3 regions of the Paenibacillus sp. FSL R5-0749 genome follow, and region 3 is predicted to be linked to each of the others. Evidence: predicted binding sites of a transcription regulator. Region 3 holds the regulator's gene; each other region holds the start of a gene.
What was found. The regulator Rex, encoded in region 3, represses fermentation and respiration genes when NADH is low (regulators of the CRP and FNR family bind a similar motif). The targets are predictions, from matches to a motif close to TTGTGAAATATTTCACAA.
Positions count from the first base shown of each region.

Region 1 (7,413 bases), 180 kb from region 3:
GTATTGCCGCGTTTTTCCAGTACAGTTGTTAGTTCTAACATAAGTCTATCTCCCCTTTGTGTCCGTCGGATGGACTCCTGTAGCTTGCAGTAGCCTCCGAGGTTTGCCGCAAACCGTTGCCGTCCTGATCAGGGTCATCTCGGCCGGGAGGAAGGACGGTACAAATTGCGGTGGTTCAATTTTTAAGTTCAGTATATACCTAATCTTACCGTTTGAGGGGGAAGGAAAGGGGGCAAAAATGACGAAATTTCAAACATTGTGATTAAATTCACTTTTATTGGAGAGCATGATTTTTACAGCCCTATACTTTAAATAGAAAGTGAAAATGGTTGGATGAAGGACACTACAAAACTTAAATTAAATTTGTTATACTTTGTGAAAAAAATCACATAATTAAGTTTATGGTCATGTTACGATGTGAATGTAAAGAAGAGAGACAAACCAATACGAACCTTTAGGAGGATGAGGGAGATGGCTGTAAAGAACGAAGTCGCCCCAGCAAAAGAACCGACAGCAGGTCAGTATATTCAAACGTTAATCGACAAAGCGAATAAAGCACACGCCGCATTCATGAAGATGGATCAGATGCAGATTGACCGGATTGTGCAAGCGATGGCGCTTGCGGGTCTGGATAAACACATGATGCTCGCCAAGATGGCCGTAGAAGAAACAGGCCGCGGAGTATATGAGGATAAAATCACCAAAAATATATTTGCAACAGAATATGTCTACCACAGCATCAAGTATGACAAAACCGTAGGTGTAATTGAAGATAACGAGTATGAGAGCTTCCAGAAAATCGCGGAGCCGGTCGGTATTATTATGGGGATTACACCCGTCACGAATCCAACATCAACAACGATGTTTAAAGCACTGATCTCCATCAAGACGCGTAACCCGATTATCTTTGGTTTCCACCCATCTGCACAGAATTGTAGCCGCGAAGCTGCCAAAATCCTGCGCGATGCAGCGGTGAAGCATGGTGCTCCAGCGGATTGTATCCAATGGATTGATGATCCTTCCATGGATCGTACGAACGAACTGATGAATCACAATGATGTGGCTCTCATTCTGGCAACAGGCGGATCCGGCATGGTACGTGCAGCGTACAGCTGTGGTAAACCTGCACTGGGCGTAGGACCGGGTAACGTTCCTTGCTTTATCGAGAAAAGCGCGGATATCAATCAGGCAGTGACGGATTTGATCCTGTCCAAGTCTTTCGACAACGGCATGATCTGTGCATCCGAGCAAGCGGTCATCATTGAAGAACCGATCTTCGATCAAGTGAAGAAAAAAATGATCGCGAATGGCTGTTACTTTGTTAACAAAGATGAAGCAGCAAAATTGACAGCAGGTGCAATTAACGCCGAGAAATGTGCAGTGAATCCAGCGATTGTGGGTCAATCTGCGGTGAGCATTGCGAAGTTGTGCGGTATTGAAGTTCCTGCAGGCACCAAAATTCTTGTAGCCGAGATTGAAGGGGTAGGTACCAAATTCCCATTGTCGGCAGAGAAATTAAGTCCGGTACTGGCTTGTTACAAAGTCAAAACTGCAGCAGAGGGCATTGAACGTGCAGCAGAAGTGGTTGCTTTTGGCGGCATGGGGCACTCCTCGGTGATCCACTCCACAAATGAAGAAGTGATTGGCAAATTCGCAGATCGTCTGCAAACTGGACGGATCATTGTGAATTCACCATCTACACATGGTGCCATCGGGGATATCTACAACACGAATATGCCATCATTGACACTGGGATGCGGATCATATGGACGTAACTCGACTTCTTCCAACGTAACCGCTGTGAACTTAATCAATGTGAAAAGGGTGGCTCGCCGTACCGTGAATATGCAATGGTTCAAAGTGCCGAACAAAGTCTACTTCGAAAAAGGGGCAACGCAGTATCTTGCCAAAATGCCTGACATCACACGTGTGGCGATTATTACGGATGCCATGATGGTGAAACTGGGATATGTGGAAAAGGTAGAACATTATCTGCGTCAACGCCAAATGCCAGTAGCAATCGAAGTATTCTCCGATGTAGAGCCAGATCCATCCACAACAACGGTAGATCGCGGAACCGAAATGATGCGCCGCTTCCAGCCAGACTGCATTATCGCACTCGGCGGGGGATCACCGATGGATGCTGCGAAAGCCATGTGGTTGTTCTATGAATATCCGGACACGGACTTTAACGATCTGAAACAAAAATTCATGGATATCCGCAAACGGATCTACAAATATCCACGTCTCGGCGTAAAAGCGAAATTTGTAGCGATTCCAACGACATCCGGTACAGGTTCTGAAGTAACATCGTTCGCGGTTATCACAGATAAAAATCAAGGGAATACCAAATATCCATTGGCCGACTATGAGCTGACACCAGACGTAGCAATTGTCGATCCGGAGTTTGTATACTCTCTGCCTAGAACAGCCGTTGCAGATACAGGTATGGACGTACTGACTCACGCCATCGAAGCATATGTATCCGTCATGGCGAATGATTACACGGATGGCCTTGCGATCAAAGCGATTCAACTGGTATTCCAATACCTGGAGCAATCGGCATTGCAAGGTGACAAACTGGCACGTGAGAAAATGCATAATGCTTCCACCATTGCCGGTATGGCTTTTGCCAACGCATTCCTGGGCATTAACCACAGCTTGGCGCACAAATGGGGCGGTCAGTACCACACCGCACACGGACGCACCAATGCGATTCTGATGCCGCACGTTATTCGTTACAACGCGAAAAAACCGACCAAATTTGCATCGTTCCCGAAATATTCGCACTTTGTAGCGGATGAGCGGTATGCCGAAATTGCCCGGATTCTAGGATTGCCTGCACGTACGACAGAAGAAGGCGTAACCAGTCTGATCAATGCCATTCGCAAACTGAACAAAACATTGGGCATTGAAGAATCGTTCCAAGAAATCGGATTTGATGCCAAAGACTTCGAAGCACATGTAGATTATCTGGCAGACCGTGCCTTCGAAGACCAATGCACAACCGCCAATCCGAAGTTGCCGCTGGTAACTGAACTGGCTGATGTATACCGCAACGCTTTCTACGGAAAGTTTGAATAGCAAATCTAGAACGAAGCGTGCCTTGCGGCAAAAAAAGATCAGGGTTCCCCGAGAGGGGAGCCCCGATTGCCGTCTTTTTAGAGGTTACACGGAATCCGTGATGTGGCCGTTTGAACTATTCCCTTTACACAACAACAGAGGGGCAGAACAAACCTAAAAAGCGAAGCATGCGTCTTTAAAATAAATTATGAACTTTGTTGTTTTATCAGTTGAACTACACATGTACACGATAACGGAGAGGAGAGAAAAAACCTGAAGAAGCGGAGCGTTCGCCTTTATCAACGGATTTTCACCTTTGAAAAAGTGAAAAAAAATCCGGGGGTAACAGCGATCGGAAGGTTGTTCTCTACTTGCAGTGGCCAGTGTACACCACCTAATGTTCATTCGCTTTTTCAGTAAATTTAAATAGTGAGCAGCGATTGGAAGGTTGTTCTGCCCGCGCAGTGGCTAAGTGTGAATCTAAAGGGGGTTCAATGGGACACAGCGCAGGTGGAGTGAGTTAGTTCACTGACTTTGTGACAAAAATCACAGATGATGAAAGCCTCAAGACGTATACTGAAAATGTAAGAAAAACATTCATCCCGCGGTTCCGGTTCCCAAGTAGAGAGAACATGATCCGGTTTATGTGAAACAATTCACATTAATCGCGGCTCTGGGCACACAATGCTACGAATGAAGCAAGATGTTATGTGTCCAGAAATCCAAATTAGTGGAGGGATTAAGATGTCGGTGATTGAAAAAGATGTCAAACAACAAACAGGCTGGAGAAACTTTACCAAAGGAACATGGACCAAATCCGTAGATGTGAATGATTTTCTGGCACACAACTTGACTCCGTATTACGGTGATGAAGCATTCCTAGCAGGTGCAACCCAGAATACCAAAGAATTGTGGGAGATCGTATCTGATCTGACCAAAAAAGAACGGGATAACGGCGGTGTACTTGATGTTGATGTGAACACACCAGCGACTATTGTGTCTCACCAACCAGGTTATCTGGATCAATCCAAAGAACAGATTGTCGGCGTTCAGACCGATGCTCCGTTCAGACGTTCCATTCAACCAACAGGCGGAATCCGGATGATGATTGATGCATGTGAAGCATATGGCTTCGAATTGCCTCAAGGCGTCATTGATATATTTACAAATATTCGCAAAACACATAACCAGGGTGTATTCGATGCTTATACTTCCGATATGCGTGCAGCGCGTAAAGCAGGGATTATTACAGGTCTGCCAGATGCTTACGGCCGTGGCCGGATCATCGGAGACTATCGTCGTGTAGCTTTGTACGGAGTAGACTTCCTGATTCGTAACAAAAAAGGTGAATTGAACGCACTCGAAGTTGATGTTATCGATGAAGATGTCATTCGTCTGCGGGAAGAATTGTCTGAACAGATTCGTGCATTGCAAGAATTGAAACAATTGGGTGATATGCACGGGTTCGATATTTCCTTGCCAGCGACTACAGCAAAAGAAGCATTCCAATGGTTGTACTTCGGTTACCTCGCTGCGATCAAAGAACAAAACGGTGCTGCGATGTCACTGGGACGTGTATCTTCTTTCCTGGATATCTACATTCAACGTGACCTGCAAGAAGGCATTCTGTCCGAAGAACAGGCTCAGGAATTGGTGGACCATTTCGTAATGAAACTGCGGATTGTCAAATTCTTGCGCACACCGGATTACAACGAACTGTTCAGTGGAGATCCAACATGGGTGACCGAGTCCATCGGTGGTATGTCTGTGAATGGTGAAACACGTGTAACCAAAAACAGCTTCCGTTTCCTGCATACCCTGCACAACCTGGGTCCTGCACCAGAACCGAACTTGACTGTTCTCTGGTCAACGAAACTTCCAGAAGCTTTCAAAGATTATTGCAGCAAAGTATCCATTGAAACCAGCTCAATCCAGTATGAAAATGATGACCTGATGCGTCCAATCTATGGTGACGATTACGGTATTGCTTGCTGTGTATCGGCGATGAAGATCGGGAAACAAATGCAATTCTTCGGCGCTCGTGCCAACTTGGCAAAAGCTCTCCTGTATGCGATCAACGGTGGTCGTGACGAGAAATCCGGAGCACAGGTTGGACCGGAGTATCCTGCCATTACCAGTGAAGTGCTGGATTACAATGAAGTCATGAAACGCTTCAAACCAATGATGGAGTGGCTCGCGAAGCTGTATATGAACACCCTCAACGTCATTCACTACATGCACGATAAATACAGCTATGAGCGTATCGAAATGGCATTGCATGACCGTGACATTGTACGTACGATGGCTTGTGGTATTGCGGGTCTCTCGGTTACAGCAGATTCACTGAGTGCCATCAAATATGCCAAAGTAAAACCAATCCGTAACGAACAAGGCATCGCTGTTGATTTCGAAATCGAAGGCGACTTCCCTTGTTACGGTAACAATGAAGATAGCGTGGACAGCATTGCTGTTGAACTGGTTGAGAGCTTCATGGGCATGATTCGTAAGCACAAAGCATACCGTAACGCAATACCAACACAATCCGTTCTGACGATCACTTCCAACGTGGTATACGGTAAGAAAACAGGGACTACACCGGACGGTCGTAAAGCAGGTGAACCATTTGCTCCAGGTGCGAACCCAATGCATGGTCGTGACAAAAAAGGTGCCCTGGCTTCCCTTGGCTCTGTAGCCAAATTGCCTTATGAACACAGTCTTGACGGGATTTCCAATACCTTCTCCATCGTGCCAAAAGCATTGGGTAAAGAGGAGACTACACGTAAATCCAATCTCACTGCGATGATGGATGGCTACTTTGGTCAAAACGCTCATCATCTGAACGTTAACGTATTTGATCGTCAGCAACTGATTGATGCGATGGATCACCCGGAAAACTATCCGCAACTGACTGTACGGGTATCCGGATATGCGGTTAACTTCATTAAACTGACTCGTGAACAACAGTTGGATGTCATCAACCGTACGTTCCATGGCTCGATGTAAGTAATATGCAAGTAGAAGACCGCTAGAGCAAGACATTCCAACTCATATTAAACGCACAGCGGATGCGGATACAGAAAGGAAGAGGCAGCATGGTTAACGGACATATTCATTCACTCGAAACTTTCGGGACGGTTGACGGCCCAGGCATCCGCTTCGTGCTTTTTATGCAAGGATGTCTACTCAAATGTCAGTACTGCCATAACCCTGATACATGGGCGCTGGATGGTGGAAAAGAAATGACGCTAGAGGAGGTACTGGCTGAGATTGAGCCATATCTATCCTATTACCGCAGCTCCGGAGGCGGACTCACGATATCTGGCGGAGAACCAACGTTGCAGGCTCACTTCGTAGCTGAAATTTTCAAAGAAGTGAAACGTCGCTGGGGATTGCATACGACACTGGACAGCAACGGATTTAACGAACCGGAACGGATTCACGATCTGCTGGATCACACAGACCTGGTTCTGCTGGATCTCAAGCATATTGATGATGAGAAACATATCAAGCTGACAGGCAAGTCGAACGAGAGAACGTTGAAAACGGCCAAGTGGTTATCGGAGCAAGGTCGGAAAATGTGGATACGCCACGTGTATGTGCCTGGCATTCATAACGAGGAAGAGGATCTGCTTAACCTCGGACGGTTTATTGGAACATTAAATGGCGTCGAGAAGTTCGAAATTCTTCCATACCATCAGATGGGGATCTACAAATGGGAAGCACTCGGCAAAATATATCCACTGGATGGCGTTCCTTCACCAAGTGAAGAAGAAGTGGAGCGGGCGTATCGCCTAATCGAACAAGGTCGCCAGGAAACGGCTGGCATAGCTTGTTCCGATAAGTGATATACCTTTATATATAACGTAAAAACCAAGAGCCAAGCAGCCCTTGCGAATATACTTCGCAGGGGCTGTTTTTTGTCCAGTGAAGGATTTTATCCCTCCATTGATGAATTGTCATCCTTACGATGTAAGCTCCGGCTTTTTATAATCAGAGTGTAAAGCCAAATGCTCAATATCTTGAGGAGGGTCAACCCGATGAAAAAAAGAATGACATTGCTGCTTTCATTATTGCTTATCACTTCATGGACTTTGGCGGGATGTGCAAGCTCAAGTAACGAGCCACAGCAAGGCGCAGGCAATACACCTGTGGAGGAGACAAGTAAGGAACCGGTTGAGATGCTCCTTCGCCACACGCAGGTGGGGGCTGACAAACAGAAACGATTGGCCATTCTGCAGGACGTTGTGGACAAAGTGGAGGGTGAGATACCCAATCTGACCTTTACGCTGGATGGTGTCGAATCCGACGTGAATCGCAAAGAGAAGCTTCGCGGGGAGATGGCGGCAGGTA
Region 1 is NZ_CP152005.1:4,438,263-4,445,675, reverse strand. Features, by position in the region: gene MKY85_RS19790 (Crp/Fnr family transcriptional regulator) at 1-41, opposite strand, end outside; gene adhE (bifunctional acetaldehyde-CoA/alcohol dehydrogenase) at 472-3,084, shown strand; gene pflB (formate C-acetyltransferase) at 3,808-6,066, shown strand; gene pflA (pyruvate formate-lyase-activating protein) at 6,156-6,908, shown strand; gene MKY85_RS19770 (extracellular solute-binding protein) at 7,101-7,413, shown strand, end outside.
Region 1: the regulator Rex is predicted to act here: its motif matches at 3,708-3,725, upstream of pflB (formate C-acetyltransferase).

Region 2 (7,413 bases), 940 kb from region 3:
AATATAGAAAAAGACAAAAAATACGTTGGTGATCTCCCACACCGGTGATAGATACCGGGAAATCAGCCGATTAATCAGATGATCCTGCTTGGTCAGGCGTGCATAAAAGGCGAAAAAACCTGCTCCAAAATCAATAGAAGCTACAATAAGATAGCCATACAAGAACAGCCAGAGTACCGATATACCAATTAATTCATAACTCATCAGGCCTGCTCCCCTCCCTTGGCTGATTGATCACGCTTCTCTTTCAACCATTTCTCCATCTCAAGCTCAGCAGGATTGTTATTGAACAAACGTCTCAGCACGAGAACACAGATGACGCCAAGCACGATGTACAGAAGCAAGAAGACGAAAAATAAAATTCGTACACTCGGTGACGAAGTGGCGGCCTCTTCTACGCGCATATAACCTCGGATGATCCAGGGCTGCCGCCCGATCTCTGCATAGAACCAGCCCATCTCAACGGCCAGAAATGCAAGCGGTGCACTGAGTGCAACCATGCGTAGCATCCACTTGTTAAACTGGTTGCGTTTCTTCCAGAACACAAACAGGAAATACAGAGATGAGATCGCAAGCAGTGCGAAACCGATTCCAGCCATCAGATCAAACAAGTAATGCACAAGTAACGGCGGATGCTCATCGGGTGGAAATTCATTCAGCCCGGTTACCTCGGCGTTAAAGTCTCCAAAGGCAAGAAAGCTGAGCACTTTCGGCAAATGGAGAGCACCTATGATTTCATGCTCAGCATTCAGCCATCCTAATAAGATCAGATCCGCGCCGCTTTCCGTCTCGAAATGCCACTCGGCAGCCGCGAGCTTCTCCGGTTGATGCTCAGCCAAAAACTTGGCAGATACATCTCCGGCTAAGGAGTTTAATAAGCTGAAGACCAGAACAACGGCCATCATGAGGTTCAGGCCCTTTTTGTGGTAGGCTGACACCCCTTTTCTCAGCATCGCCAAGGCTGCAATTCCTGCTAACAGAGCAGCTCCTGTCAGATAAGCAGAGCTTAATACATGAAATACTTTGGAGAACGTCGCCGCATTCAGCATTGCTTGTACAGGATTCACTGCCAAGAATTGACCTGCTTCCATGACAAAGCCTTCAGGCTGGTTCATGAATCCATTTACTGTCGTGATAAAAACAGCAGACATCCCTGCCCCGGCAACAACCGGTATAGTCAGCAACCAGTGGATATAAGGATTTTTGAACCGATCCCACGTGTACAAATAAATGCCCAAGAAGATCGCTTCAAAAAAGAACGCGAATACTTCCATAAATAGTGGCAGTGCAATAACATTCCCGGCCAATTTCATAAAATTCGGCCACACCAGGGCCAATTGCAGCGATATCGCTGTACCTGTCACCACACCAACCGCCACAGATATGACAAATCCTCTGGACCACCTCTTTGCCATAAGTATGTAATGGTGATCCTTCTTCCGAATACCGATGAACTCTGCAATTGCAATCATCAAAGGTACACCAACACCAAGCGTTGCAAAAATAACGTGGAATCCGAGTGTCAAACCAGTCACCAGTCTGCTCCATAACACCGTATCAATAGCCATTCTTTATGTTGCCTCCTTTCAAAATCTGTTGATTTTTAGTGAAAAATATTTGCTTATGATCAGGTCTGCTACTCACTGGTTGCATTTAATATCAGATTAGGACGTTCCTCTAATTCGTGTGTTTAGGATAAGAGAAAATTTTCACAAAGTACGCTACAACGATATGTTGCCACATGTACTTTGCGATTACTCCTGTTGATTCCTGATATTAAATGCATAGAAAATGCTATGCGAGACCTAATAATCAAAATTATTATATCTTTATTTTTACCTAATTCAATCAACGTCACGTCTTCTACCCTAAACGTTCAAGAAAGGATCAACTCTTTCTGACAACTTGGTGAAAAACAAAAAATACACCCAATAGAGCTATTGATTCATTGGGTGTAAACGTGGTATTGCACGTGGATTCACTATTTTATTTGCTTGCTTATTTGCTCTGGACTCACCGCATCTGCCTCGCGGCGTACGCTCATGATGATCAGTGATGCAGCTAATACCGTAAGGATAATTCCAAGCATCTGAAATCCTGTCACATTGAATGTATCCCCCATAACGATACCAATCAATAACGATGATATGATGGTCCCCAGGTAGCGTGATGTATTAAAAATCCCCGATGAAACACCTATCATTTCTTTGGGTGTGCTTTTGAACAGAGCTGCTTGCATGCCAACCGCGTTTAAGCCGTTACTTATGCCAAATAAAGCTAAGGCAACAATGATTATGAAGATTGGAGAAGTTTCATTCATAACAACGATTAATATAGATCCAAATGTCATTAAAGAAGCGGATACGATCAGAGCTGGCCGTGATCCCGATCTGTCAATCCAGCGCCCTGCGATCGGAGCAATCATGACTGAACATAATCCCAAAGCCAGCATGCTCATTCCTGTATGAACTTCGTTGAGATGACGTACCTGCTTCAAATACGTTGGAACTCCAAAAAAAAGTGCGTAAAACAGGATGTTCACCAGCATGTATTGTACATTCACCCAAGTCATCTCGGGATATATGGCAAACGTTCGCAGAGGGATGAATGGCTTGGCTGCTTTTAATTCATGCCGGATGAACATGACAAGTGTAATTAACCCGATCCCTCCTGTCAGCAGATGCCATGTAGAAATATCTCCTGTGGAATTTACTGACAGTAATCCGATGAGCAGAGTCACCAAAGCTACCGTAAACATCAGGATGCCTGATGCATCAATTAATGCAAGCCATTGCCGAACGGACATGTGAATAGTGATCGATGGAGATGACTCGTCCTTCGGAATTGTTTTCCAGGCGAACGCAAAGCTTGCTATGACAAACGGAATATTAACGATGAATATGCTGTGCCAGTCCCACCAATGTATCAATACTCCACCAATAAATGGCCCGATGGCAGCTGCTCCGGAGAGGAATATCGCCAAAGTAGACAATGCGGAGGCTTGCTTGTCAGTCACATTAATTCTTACAATCGCCATTCCGACGGCTACCATCATGCTTGTGCCAATCGATTGAACGATCCGGAATACGATGAGCCACGAAAAGCTCGAAGACCACGGAGCAAGCATGGACGATACAAAAACAATAACAAGACCCGTGAGGAAGATCTTCCTGCGGCCGAACAAATCGCTACACTTGCCCATGACGGGTTGAGCAACAGCACTGGCAATGTAAAATGATAAAATGATCCACGAAACAGCTGTAAAATCAAGTTGGTACACTTGTTGTAGTCTGGAGATTGCCACCGAAATCATGGAGGAATTCAACGGATTCAACATAATTCCAAGCCCAACAGCCAACATCAATCCTTTATTTCGAACGTTCATCAGTGCATCACTCCTTCTTCTGCTGTCATCTTACTTGAAAGTATTCATTTATTCCAACGCATTGTATGTTATGATTTGATGAACTAGAAGGAATGAAGGAATGGTGCAAATGGAGCTTCTTCAACTAAAATATTTCCTGACGGTGGCCCGATGCGAACATGTTACGGAAGCTGCGGGAAAGCTGCATGTTACGCAATCCTCTCTGAGCAAAACGATACAACGATTAGAGGATGACCTGGGAGTCCCCTTATTTGATCGAATCGGGAGAAAGCTGCGACTAAACGACTTTGGAAGAACATTTCTTCAGCGAACTGAAAAAGCCCTATTTGAATTGGAACAAGGAAAGCGGGAAATCGCTGACCTCTCCAACAAAGATCAGGGTATACTGCAATTGGCGGTAACTACGGCAAGTACTTTGCCAGGTATACTACGAGAATTTCGCAAAAATCAACCGGACATTCAGTTTCATGTACAAATGGTTTCGTTAGAAAACATGTCCAGGCTTCTATATCGGGGCGAGGTAGATTTTGGTCTCTCCTCCCCTCCAATGCAAGGTGACGACATCGAATGTCAGATACTTTATGACGATCCGATCGTAGTCGCTGTTCCTATGGGTCATCGATATGCAGAACGAAGCAGCATTCAACTAGCCGAGCTTAAGGATGAGTCGTTTGTTGGGGTAAAACAAGGCTATGGTGTTCGTGATATGGTAGATTCTACATGTCAATCCGCTGGTTTTGTACCGAAGTATGTGTATGAAGGTGATGAGCCTGCACGATTAACAGCCCTTGTTGAAGCGGAGATCGGTCTTGCATTTATACCAAGCACAGCCAGAAACCCGCATGAACGCATTAGATATCTTCAGGTAGAGGAACATAGACTCGTTCGGGAAATCGCTCTACTTTCACATAAAAACAGGTATATTTCCAAAGCCGCTTTAGAGTTTCGCAGCGTGGTTATGGAGCATTTCAATGCTATGCCATGAATAAAAATTCAATCCAAAGGAGATGTCATTTTGAAATTAAAAGCAGATAAATTTGATCATATTTCAGAGACAGAACGATTAGTCATCAGACCATTACAGAAAAACGATTATGAGAATTGGTTAAATGAATTTGAAAAACGCTTGCCCTCCCAGCACCGCCATGATAAAGGGAAAATGGATATGAGTGAATGTACACTGGATTGGTTCCATCATCTGGTGGATCGACACCAGGAGTTAGCGCGTACAGATGCGGTTTATGTATTCGGTGTCTTTAGCAAGGAAGATGGCACACATCTGGGTATGGTTGATATTGCAACCTTGGCGAGAGATGATTTTCAATGGGGAAGCTTCGGATATACGATCCATAATCAGTATTGGCGAAAAGGTTACGGCAAAGAAGCTGTGAATGCAGCTCTTCATATTGCATTTAAACATCTGAAATTCCACCGTATAGAAGCCCATATCAATCTGGATAATACCCCTTCTGTGAAGTTAGCTGAAAGCGTGGGTATGGAATTTGAATGTGTCCGTAAAGGTTTCATACACGAAAATGATGAGTGGACCGATCATTTGGTGTATTACAAAAATTTTAATTAAACAACTCCTCCGATAATCTAAAGAGCGAACAAAGCACTTTCGTGCCCTGTTCGCTCTTCTTCATTCAATCGTATCTCCGTGTTCTCCTTACTCGCCCAAGCTGTTCCAGAAGGATTGAAACGCGCCTTTTTCAACTTCGAGAAATGCAGGAACATTACCGTAACGAACCAAACCTTCACCGAACAGAACCAGTGGGACTTGTGTCGTATCTTTCAGCGTGAGGTAGATGATCTTGCGATCTTCCTTGCCGTAGAGGTTCTCTTCCAATTCCGGACTCGTTGCAATTGGTTTGGCAGCAGATAACGCAGAGATGAAGCTTTCCAGTGATTCATCCGCTGCTAACGGCTGAAACTGCTGCTTTCCATTGTTCCAGCTATCAAACGTCTCCCATTGTGCCGAAGTAATGTTGCCTTCGAGATGAAGCTTGCCGATCAGGTCGGCACCCGTACCAATGGTGATCCCGTTGTTCTTGTCGAATAGTTGAGCATACACCTGACCATCGATTTCGGTGTAAGACATGATGCGGAAGTCCTTATCGTAGCCATTCACCGCATAGATGTCTGCTTCGCCAATGTTGGAAGCAAGCTCTGTGTATTTATCCTGACCGCTCAGCTCATGGATGCCGCCAGTTGTTGTGCCAAGCTTCTCGCCACGCAGGTTGAGTGCATGTGCGCCTTCAAGCAATGTTGGGGACTGTGTATAGACGTTTCCTCCATACACAACCAATTGCAGCATATCTGCCATCGCGCCTTTACCCTGTGAATCCGGCAATTCCATCTTTGGAATCACAATCGGATCAAACGACGCGCCCGGAGTCACCTCTGCCACCTGAGGAGTTGGTGCGGCTGGTCCATTGAATTGTTGCCACACACTCGGCGCAGCCAATCCAATGCTGGCAGCGATAACGACACTTGCTGCGATATATAGTGGTTTGCGTTGACGTTTTGGCCCCTGATGTTGCGTATTCAAAGCTTGCTCTACCCGTTTTTTCATTTGCTCGTTTGTTTTCATATGATTCACCGCTTTCTTGTAGTCTTGTTTGAATTGTTCTTCCTTCATTACAGTTCCTCTCCTTCCAGCTCCAGTTTTAACAGCTCTCTTCCTCGCTTTAATCTCATCTTCACCGCTGACTCGCTAATCTCCAGAATCTCGCTGATTTCCCGAATTGCATAATCTTCGTAATAATACAGATGAACCACCGATCTATACTTGAGGGGCAGTGACAGCACGAGTTCGATCAGCGCGTGATCTTCCGGGTTGTCCGCCGTAAGAGCATCGACACCCTCCAGCTTGACCTCCCGTTTACGCCAGCCTCTGCCTAATAAGGATTTGCAATGATTGGTGATGACCCGAATCAACCATGCTTTTTGATGCTCTGCATCGTTGAATGTAGGGGCTTTTTCTATTAGTTTGATGAAGGTATCCTGAGTGGCTTCCTCCGCGTCTTCCCGTCTGCCAAGGTGCACCATGGCAATTCGGAACAGCGTATCCGCATATGTCTCATAGACTTTCATCACATGATCGCCCAGCTGGGGCACTGATCGCTGCATGGTTGTTATGCCCTCCTTTATACCTCTAACACTCCTAAGGACGGCATTTGGTCACATTTTGTTTTGAATTTTTTTATTTGTCCAATTTAGTTAACATGCAAAAAAAGAAAGCAGCTCCATGGAGAGAGTCGCTTTCTTCATCTTTTTCGTCTTTATCTTTATCTTTATCTTGTTATAATCGTATATCTTCTCCCCGACTAGAACTTCTTCTGTAAAAGCTCAATATTATCTTCCAAACTGCTGTCCAGTTCCACGCCTACCTTCTGCAGTTTGTTTTGGTAATATGTCTTCACATCATCCCATTTATAGTATGGGTAGGTCTTTGTTTCGATCGGAAAGGCGATTTCTTCTTCATTTCTAAGCATCTTTACGAGGACATCCTTACCATTGGAATACAAAATCCATTGGATGTTTGCTCCCATCGGTGAGATGACTGAGCCATTCCAGTTTTGGGTCACGTCCTGCGGTTTGTCGATACTCACATTAGCTCCGGCGATATCCAGGAATGAAGATAGTGGAATAATGGTTTCTGCGTGAGCAAAACGAAATATACCAGCCGTGTCCTTCTGCTGAATGGATTGTTCGGTAGACACGATTAATTCTTTGACCAGGGGTGCGATGATATTCTGCGGCAGATCCGTGGATGTTAAGGATGGACCTTTTTCATAAAAGTCATTGATATTATCAACGCTCTCATACAACTTTAACTGGTTGTTCGTAAAATACCGCCCGAATTCGAAATCACCTTCTCCTTTAATATTCGAAGATATAATGTACAGTTCGTATAAATTAGAAGCAGCTTCCGTTGGGTTACTGAGTTTCACTTTCCCTTTTTCATCCTTCAACTCGAACTCTCCAGAATTCAATCGCTGATAAAAGTCTTCAGAGAAAAATTG
Region 2 is NZ_CP152005.1:3,320,301-3,327,713, reverse strand. Features, by position in the region: gene MKY85_RS14750 (cytochrome d ubiquinol oxidase subunit II) at 1-204, opposite strand, end outside; gene MKY85_RS14745 (cytochrome ubiquinol oxidase subunit I) at 204-1,568, opposite strand; gene MKY85_RS14740 (MFS transporter) at 1,982-3,385, opposite strand; gene MKY85_RS14735 (LysR family transcriptional regulator) at 3,495-4,370, shown strand; gene MKY85_RS14730 (GNAT family N-acetyltransferase) at 4,401-4,967, shown strand; gene MKY85_RS14725 (hypothetical protein) at 5,055-6,026, opposite strand; gene MKY85_RS14720 (sigma-70 family RNA polymerase sigma factor) at 6,026-6,517, opposite strand; gene MKY85_RS14715 (histidine-type phosphatase) at 6,715-7,413, opposite strand, start outside.
Region 2: the regulator Rex is predicted to act here: its motif matches at 1,698-1,715, upstream of MKY85_RS14745 (cytochrome ubiquinol oxidase subunit I).

Region 3 (7,413 bases):
TACATCAAGGTCATGCAAGCTTGATGCAAGCAGCCAGACAACAGAGCGATATCGTGGTATTAAGTATATTCGTTAATCCAATTCAATTTGGTCCTAATGAAGATTTTGACAGCTATCCGCGGGATGAAGCCAGAGATGTGGAAACAGCACGCTCACAAGGAGTGGATATCGTATTTATTCCCTCAGTTGAAGAGATGTATCCACAGGCAACGCAGACAATGGTATCTGTGTCAAAATTGACTGAGCGCTTATGTGGCGCTTCCAGACCAGGACATTTTAACGGAGTAACGACGGTAGTTTCGAAGCTTTTCAACATCGTACAGCCACAGCGTGCTTTTTTTGGTATGAAAGACGCTCAGCAGGTTGCGGTTATTCAACAGATGGTGAATGATTTGAATATGCCTGTAGAAATTGTTCCCTGTCCGATTGTTCGCGAAGAGGATGGTCTTGCTCTTAGTTCACGTAATGTCTATCTTAGCTCGGAGCAGCGTACACAGGCATTAATTCTGTCGAAAGCACTGCGCACAGCCCAGGAAGCTGTAGATACAGGGATAGCTAGGAACGCCGCAGATATCCGTCGTATTCTGCGCGAGCAGATTGCAACCTCATCGCTTGCAGTGATCGACTATGCTGAGATTCAGGCTTTTCCAAGTCTGGAGCCGCTCGCAGATCAGGAAGAAGTTCAAGGACGTGACGATCTGCTCATTGCACTTGCGGTGAAATTCGGAAAAACAAGATTGATTGACAATATAAGGTTGCAAAAATCGGAGGTGCTGTCCCATGTTTAGAACACTCATGAAATCCAAAATTCACCGGGCTACGGTAACGGAAGCCAACTTGAACTATGTGGGTAGCATTACCATAGATGAAGACTTGATGGAAACATCCGACTTGATGGAAAACGAGAAAGTGCAGATTGTGAACAACAACAATGGTGCACGTCTGGAAACTTATGTGATTCCAGGACCGCGCGGAAGCGGGGTCATCTGTCTAAACGGCGCAGCTGCTCGTCTGGTGCAGCCTGGAGACAATGTCATTATCATTTCTTATGCCATGATGTCGCAAGAAGAGGCAAATACTCACAAACCAACCGTTGTGTTTGTAGATGGACAGAATAAACCTGTACAAACCATGAAGCAGGAAGTTCACGCAACAATTATGTAATCGACTGGTAAGGAGAATGAAATCGGCCCTTGAAGCAAAAAATGATTACAGGTCACTGCACTAATCCATTTTTTCAAGGGTGGGGATGCAACGATGTTCCAGCATGTTTTCGCAGAAATGAACGACATGTTAGATGAAATTATCAAGAGCTATCCTTCCGCTGAAGGTCTGAACAAACAAGAATTGCTGCAAAAGTGGAACTTGCTTAAGCGGATGAGTGACGGAATGTTGGATGAATGGCTGATGTTTGAAGAAAAGATGAGCCAGGTGAGGGAACGGGAGATGGATAAGCCTGCGTCCCTTGAACCGGAACAGGAAGCTGTCACCGCTCTGCCTGAACTCCATCTGGAATGTTTCAGTCGAGGACAAGGGTATTTCAAATTACAGATGTATCCGCAGGCGATTTTGCAGTTCTCCCGGGTTGTGACCGACCATCCGGAGAGTGCATTAACTCGTTTTTACTTGGCACTCGCATATCTGAATCTGGAACAAATCGCTGAAGCCGGGACACATTTGCAGCAGATCATGTATCTTAAGGGCTCACCTCGCTTGAAAGGGCTTGTATGTAACGCTCTGGGCTGTATTCAAGCCAAGCTTGCGAACCCGGAGGCTGCATGTTCCCTCTTTGCACAGGCCCTTCAGTATGACCCGACATTGACCGAACCGCTGTACAACATGGAAGCTTGCAGGTTGAACAGGGGAAAATTGCAATATGCTAATCAGCTGACGACCCTTCATTAAGCGGGAATTCGGCGACAAAAAAAACGGTGTTCCCTCCTTTGGCATAGCGGCGGGGACACCGCTTTTTTGTCAGTTAATTTTCAAATCCCCTTTTTTTTGCTATGCTGTAACATAGACTGGAATGGAAGGGACCGTATATTGCAATGAAATTTGCCGTATTGGATTTCGAAACAACCGGCACGCAGTCCGACGGTGAGATTATACAAGCCGGACTTGCCATCATAGATCATGACTTCAGCATAACTCAAATATATAGTTCTTATGTGAACCCTGGTGTCCCGATTCCCCCGTTTATCTCGGGGCTAACGGGTATTACCGATGAAGATGTGGCGGACGCTCCATCACTCGAAGAGATGATGATGGAGATGGTTCCGCTGCTTAACGATGTGGTGCTTGTTGGACACAACGTCGCTTTTGATTTTCACTTTTTGCAGAATGCTCTTGACCGTTGCGGTTATCTGCCGTTCACTGGCCGTATTCTGGATACCATTGATTTTCTGAAGATTACGTTCCCATCACTGGGTTCTTATCAACTCGGTTATGTGTCTTCTGAATTTGGATTTCAACATGATCGCCCTCACCAGGCCGACAGTGACGCACTGGCGACAGCCTATGTGCTGCTCAAGTGTCTGGATGAGTTAAAGGAATTACCGCTCATAACGATTCAACGGCTCAGTGACCTGTTCGCACCAGAGGACAGTGACTTGGGTTGGTTCTTGGACGGGATGCGCAGTGAGAAGGAAGCAGAGCCGATTCAGGATCTGGACGGACATACCTATTATCGGCAGCTTGCTCTTAATGTAAGTGATTGGACCGATATTGGTGCACCACGTGATGAGCGGGAAGGTAACCCCCTCGATGGTGTAAGCTTCGAACAGTTTATGGACCAGGTTCGGGAGAACCTGAAGGATACGCTGGATCATTACGAAGAGCGTGAAGCGCAGACCCAGATGTTCAGCAGTGTAAGGCAAGCCTTGGATGAAGAGAAACATCTCTTGATCGAAGCTGGAACAGGTACCGGTAAATCTCTGGGTTATCTGCTGCCAGCGATATACGAAAGTGTGAAACAAGAACAGAAAGTCATGGTCAGCACGCATACGATCAATTTGCAGGAGCAATTGAGAGAGCGAGATATTCCGATGCTGACCCAAGTGGTTCCGTTTCCGTTTAAGGCTGCTGTCTTCAAAGGACGTGGACATTACCTGTGCCTGCGCAAATTTGAACACAAAATCAATAAACGTGAATTCGCCACGCCCAAAGAGGATTATTTCACAGCCGCTCAGATGATCGTGTGGCTCACACAGACTGAAACTGGAGATGATGAGGAGCTTAACCTTAGCGGACGCGGAGGCGACTTCTGGGAGACGGTACAGAGCGAATCCGAGTCCTGTCTGGGAAGATCCTGCCCATGGTTCCGCAAATGTTTCTATCATCGCGCCAAACATGAGGCCGGGTTGTCTGATATCGTAATAACCAATCACTCCAAATTGTTTACGGATGTCAAAGCAGCACATCAGTTGTTGCCAGCCTATGAGAGTCTTGTGATCGATGAGGCCCATCATCTGGAAGATGTAGCGGGTAAACATCTTGGAATGCATATGAAATATTTCACGTTGGTTCATACCCTGACCCGTCTGTTTAAAGACAGTCGTAATGGACAACTGCCTATGCTTCGTTCGCAGTTATCCGGGCATGAAAATTCGGTGCAATGGGGCTCCATGGTAGATCAGATGTTCCCGCTAGCTGTCGAGGTTAAGGAACTGTGGGATCGTATGAGCGATGCCCTGTTCGGTCTTTTGCCTGAACGAAGTGATGCTTCACCGGGAGAGACAGGGCAATTTTCCCTGCGCCTGAAGGCATCTCAGAAACCTGCGAAATGGCAGGAGTTGCAGGATCTGGAGAACCAGATCTATGTGACTCTGGGCGATTTGGTTCGCAAAGGGGACAAATTGCTGCTTGAGGTGAAAGAGGATCAGGATGATTATCAATCGGATAGTCTGATTACGGACATTACAGGACTGCTGAAAGATCTGACCACATTGAAGGAGAATCTGCGATTCTTCATGCGTATGGATGATGCCAAAACGGTGTACTGGATGGAAGCCAGCGGTCAGTTCCGCAGTAAATCTCTTCAACTGTACGCCGTACCTGTCGATGTCAGTGCACAACTGAAGGATTTGTTCTTTGATAAAAAGAAAAGTGTTGTGCTTACATCGGCTACGCTCTCTGTAGATAAGTCATTCCAGTTCATGATTGAGCAGCTTGGCTTACAGGAAGCCTCTGAAAATAATCGGCTGTTAACGTCGATGCTGCCATCACCTTTTAATTATCGCGATCAGGCACTTCTAGTGATTCCGCGTGATTTCCCGAGTGTGAAAGGCAGTGTGGGTGATGCGCACTTTGTCAATATGCTGGTGCAATCACTCGCAGAGACCGCAATTGCCACCCGTGGACGCATGATGGTTCTGTTTACTTCATACAAGATGCTGCGCCAGGTCTATGATCCGCTGAAGGAGGCACTGTCAGGTAACGACATCTCGTTGTTGGGCCAAGGTGTGGACAGTGGAAGCCGCTCCAAGCTGACTCGCAGGTTCCAAGATGCCAAAGCTACGGTACTTCTGGGTACAAGCAGCTTCTGGGAGGGTGTAGATATCCCGGGAGAAGCCCTGACCTGTCTCGCTATTGTGCGCCTGCCTTTCCAGCCGCCGAATCATCCGTTGGTGGAAGCCAAGAGTGAATTGCTCCAGGAGCAAAAGAAAAATCCATTCATGAAACTGTCTGTGCCGCAAGCGGTCATTCGTTTCAAGCAAGGATTTGGCCGATTGGTGCGAACAGCGAAGGACAGAGGTATTGTCATTGTTTATGATACACGTGTGATCGAAGCGTACTATGGCAAATTCTTTTTATATTCATTACCTGGTCCCAAAATGGAGCATATGCTCACGGAGCAGATGGTTCCCCGAATTACCGAGTGGCTAGAAAAACCTGTTAATGAACAAGGATAATGGTTAACTTTGTTCGTTATATCATTGCATGACACTATCGTTTGGCGTTAAACTTTATTAGATATTTCCGTATCCGATTAAAGCAGTTGCACGTAAGAACTTATAACCTAAATTACAAAGAGCATTCTGTATAAAATGTCACGTCTATCTTTGAGTTTATACAGAATGCTCATCTTTTCATCTACTATTTTATCGTGGCATTGGTAAGGGGGAGCAAGAATGAAATCGGATAAAATTTCGGAAGCGGTGGTACGACGTCTGCCTGTATACTTGCGCTATTTGAACGAGTTGCATCAGCGTGAGGTGGCTACTGTTTCTTCTCAAGAGCTTGGACAGAGGCTGGATCTGAATCCGGCCCAAATTCGAAAAGACCTGGCTTACTTCGGTGATTTTGGTCGTAAAGGGATCGGGTATGATGTATCCTATTTGATCGAGAAAATTCGTCACATTCTCAAAATTGATCAGCAAATTAATGTAGCTCTGGTAGGTGCGGGTAACCTCGGACAGGCCTTGTCCAACTACAACGCATATCTGAAAGACAACATGAAGATTGTTGCTGTATTCGATGCATATGGACCGAAGATTGGTAGTCAAATCAACAGTTTGACGGTAAAACCAATGAATGAATTGACGGAAGCGGTTAAGACGGATAACATCCGCATCGGGATTATTACAGTTCCGGATACGGAAGCTCAAAATGTAGCCGATCAACTTATTGAATCGGGAATCGAAGCGATTCTTAATTTTGCACCAACCATTCTAAAAACACCGCCACATATCCGCATTCACCATGCTGACTTTACAACGGATCTGCTTAGTTTGGCCTATTACTTGGAGACTGGAAAGGACGACGAGGAAGATGACAACAAATAGATGGGTAATTCACAACGGCAAATTTGCCGTTAATGAAGGCACGACATGGAACGTGGTTCATGGATACATGGTTGTCGAGAATGACAAGATTGTGCATATTGGTGAGACATTGCCGGATGGAGACGAAAATTGTACCAAAGTGGATGGAAAAGGATTGTTCTTCCTGCCGGGTCTGATCAATACGCATGGTCATGCAGCGATGTCGTTGCTCAGAGGACACGGGGACGATCTTGCGTTACAAGTATGGTTGCAGGAAAAAATGTGGCCGATGGAAGCAAAAATGACTTCACAAGACGTATATTGGGGAACTTCGCTATCCGTGCTTGAAATGTTGAAAGGCGGAACTACAGCTTTCCTGGATATGTATGATCACATGGATCAGGTTGCCAAAGTTGTGGAACAATCCGGCGTTAGAGCAGCACTGGCACGTGGTGTAATCGGGTTGTGCTCGGAAGAAGAGCAATTGCGGAAGCTGGAGGAGTCGGCAGCGTTTGCGCGTGAGTGGAATGGACAGGCAGATGGCCGCATCACAACCGTAATCTCGCCACACGCACCATATACATGCCCTCCTGACTACATAGAGAAGCTTGTACAGGTCGCAAATGATCTTAACCTTCCTCTGCATACACATATGTCGGAAACGCTTCGTGAAGTGGAGCAGAACGTTACAGACTATGGACTGCGTCCTGTGGCACATCTGGAGAAACTGGGCTTTTTCTCCCGTCCATCCCTGGTAGCACATGCGGTGCATCTAAATGATGAAGAGATTGAAATTTTGGCCCGCCATGATGTGGCTGTATCGCATAACCCGGGAAGTAACCTGAAACTCGCTTCCGGTGTTGCGCGGGTACCTGCGTTACTGAAAGCGGGAGTTACCGTATCACTCGGAACCGACGGACCGGCAAGCAACAACAACCTGGATATGTTTGAAGAAATGAGACTGGCTGCATTGATCCACAAAGGTGTGTCTGGTGATCCGACTGCCGTGCCAGCGGGCGAAGCGTTACTACTCGGAACTTCGTATGGTGCTAAATCCATCTTCCTGAACAATACCGGAGCGCTTCAGGTAGGCATGAAGGCTGATTTCATCGCCTTGGACATTGAACAGGCACACTTCTACCCACATACAGACCTGATCTCGCATACGATCTATTCAGCCTCTGCCAAAGATGTGGAGCACGTATGGGTAGATGGGAAACAAGTGGTTAAACATGGCGAATGTCTGACGCTGGATGAAGAGCGCATTTTGCGTGAGTCTCAATTGGCATTTGATGGTTTGCTTGCTCGTTAATTGCATTGCGGAGCATCATAAGGAAAGGAAGTTCGGCTTTTGAAGAAAAAAAAGAAGTGGATATGGATTTCGCTGCTTGCACTGGTTCTGATTCTGTTTGGACTTCAGCGTTATTACGTGTATGTCACACAGGACCAGCGTAAGGAAGAAGCGCTCGCCATACAGGCAGCACAGGAGCAACTGGGCATTACATCTTATGATGAATTGCGTAAGTACATCTGGGGAGATAAAGAAGGCTCTGACAACATCTACTGGACCCTGCTCGGCAAAAACAAGGATAACCAGGATGTTATGGTCTGGGTTAAATTCGATGCAAACAATCAACCTGCTACAGGTGCT
Region 3 is NZ_CP152005.1:4,257,490-4,264,902, reverse strand. Features, by position in the region: gene panC (pantoate--beta-alanine ligase) at 1-788, shown strand, start outside; gene panD (aspartate 1-decarboxylase) at 781-1,164, shown strand; gene MKY85_RS18870 (hypothetical protein) at 1,258-1,905, shown strand; gene dinG (ATP-dependent DNA helicase DinG) at 2,049-4,910, shown strand; gene MKY85_RS18860 (redox-sensing transcriptional repressor Rex) at 5,130-5,783, shown strand; gene MKY85_RS18855 (amidohydrolase) at 5,770-7,074, shown strand; gene MKY85_RS18850 (DUF5590 domain-containing protein) at 7,114-7,413, shown strand, end outside.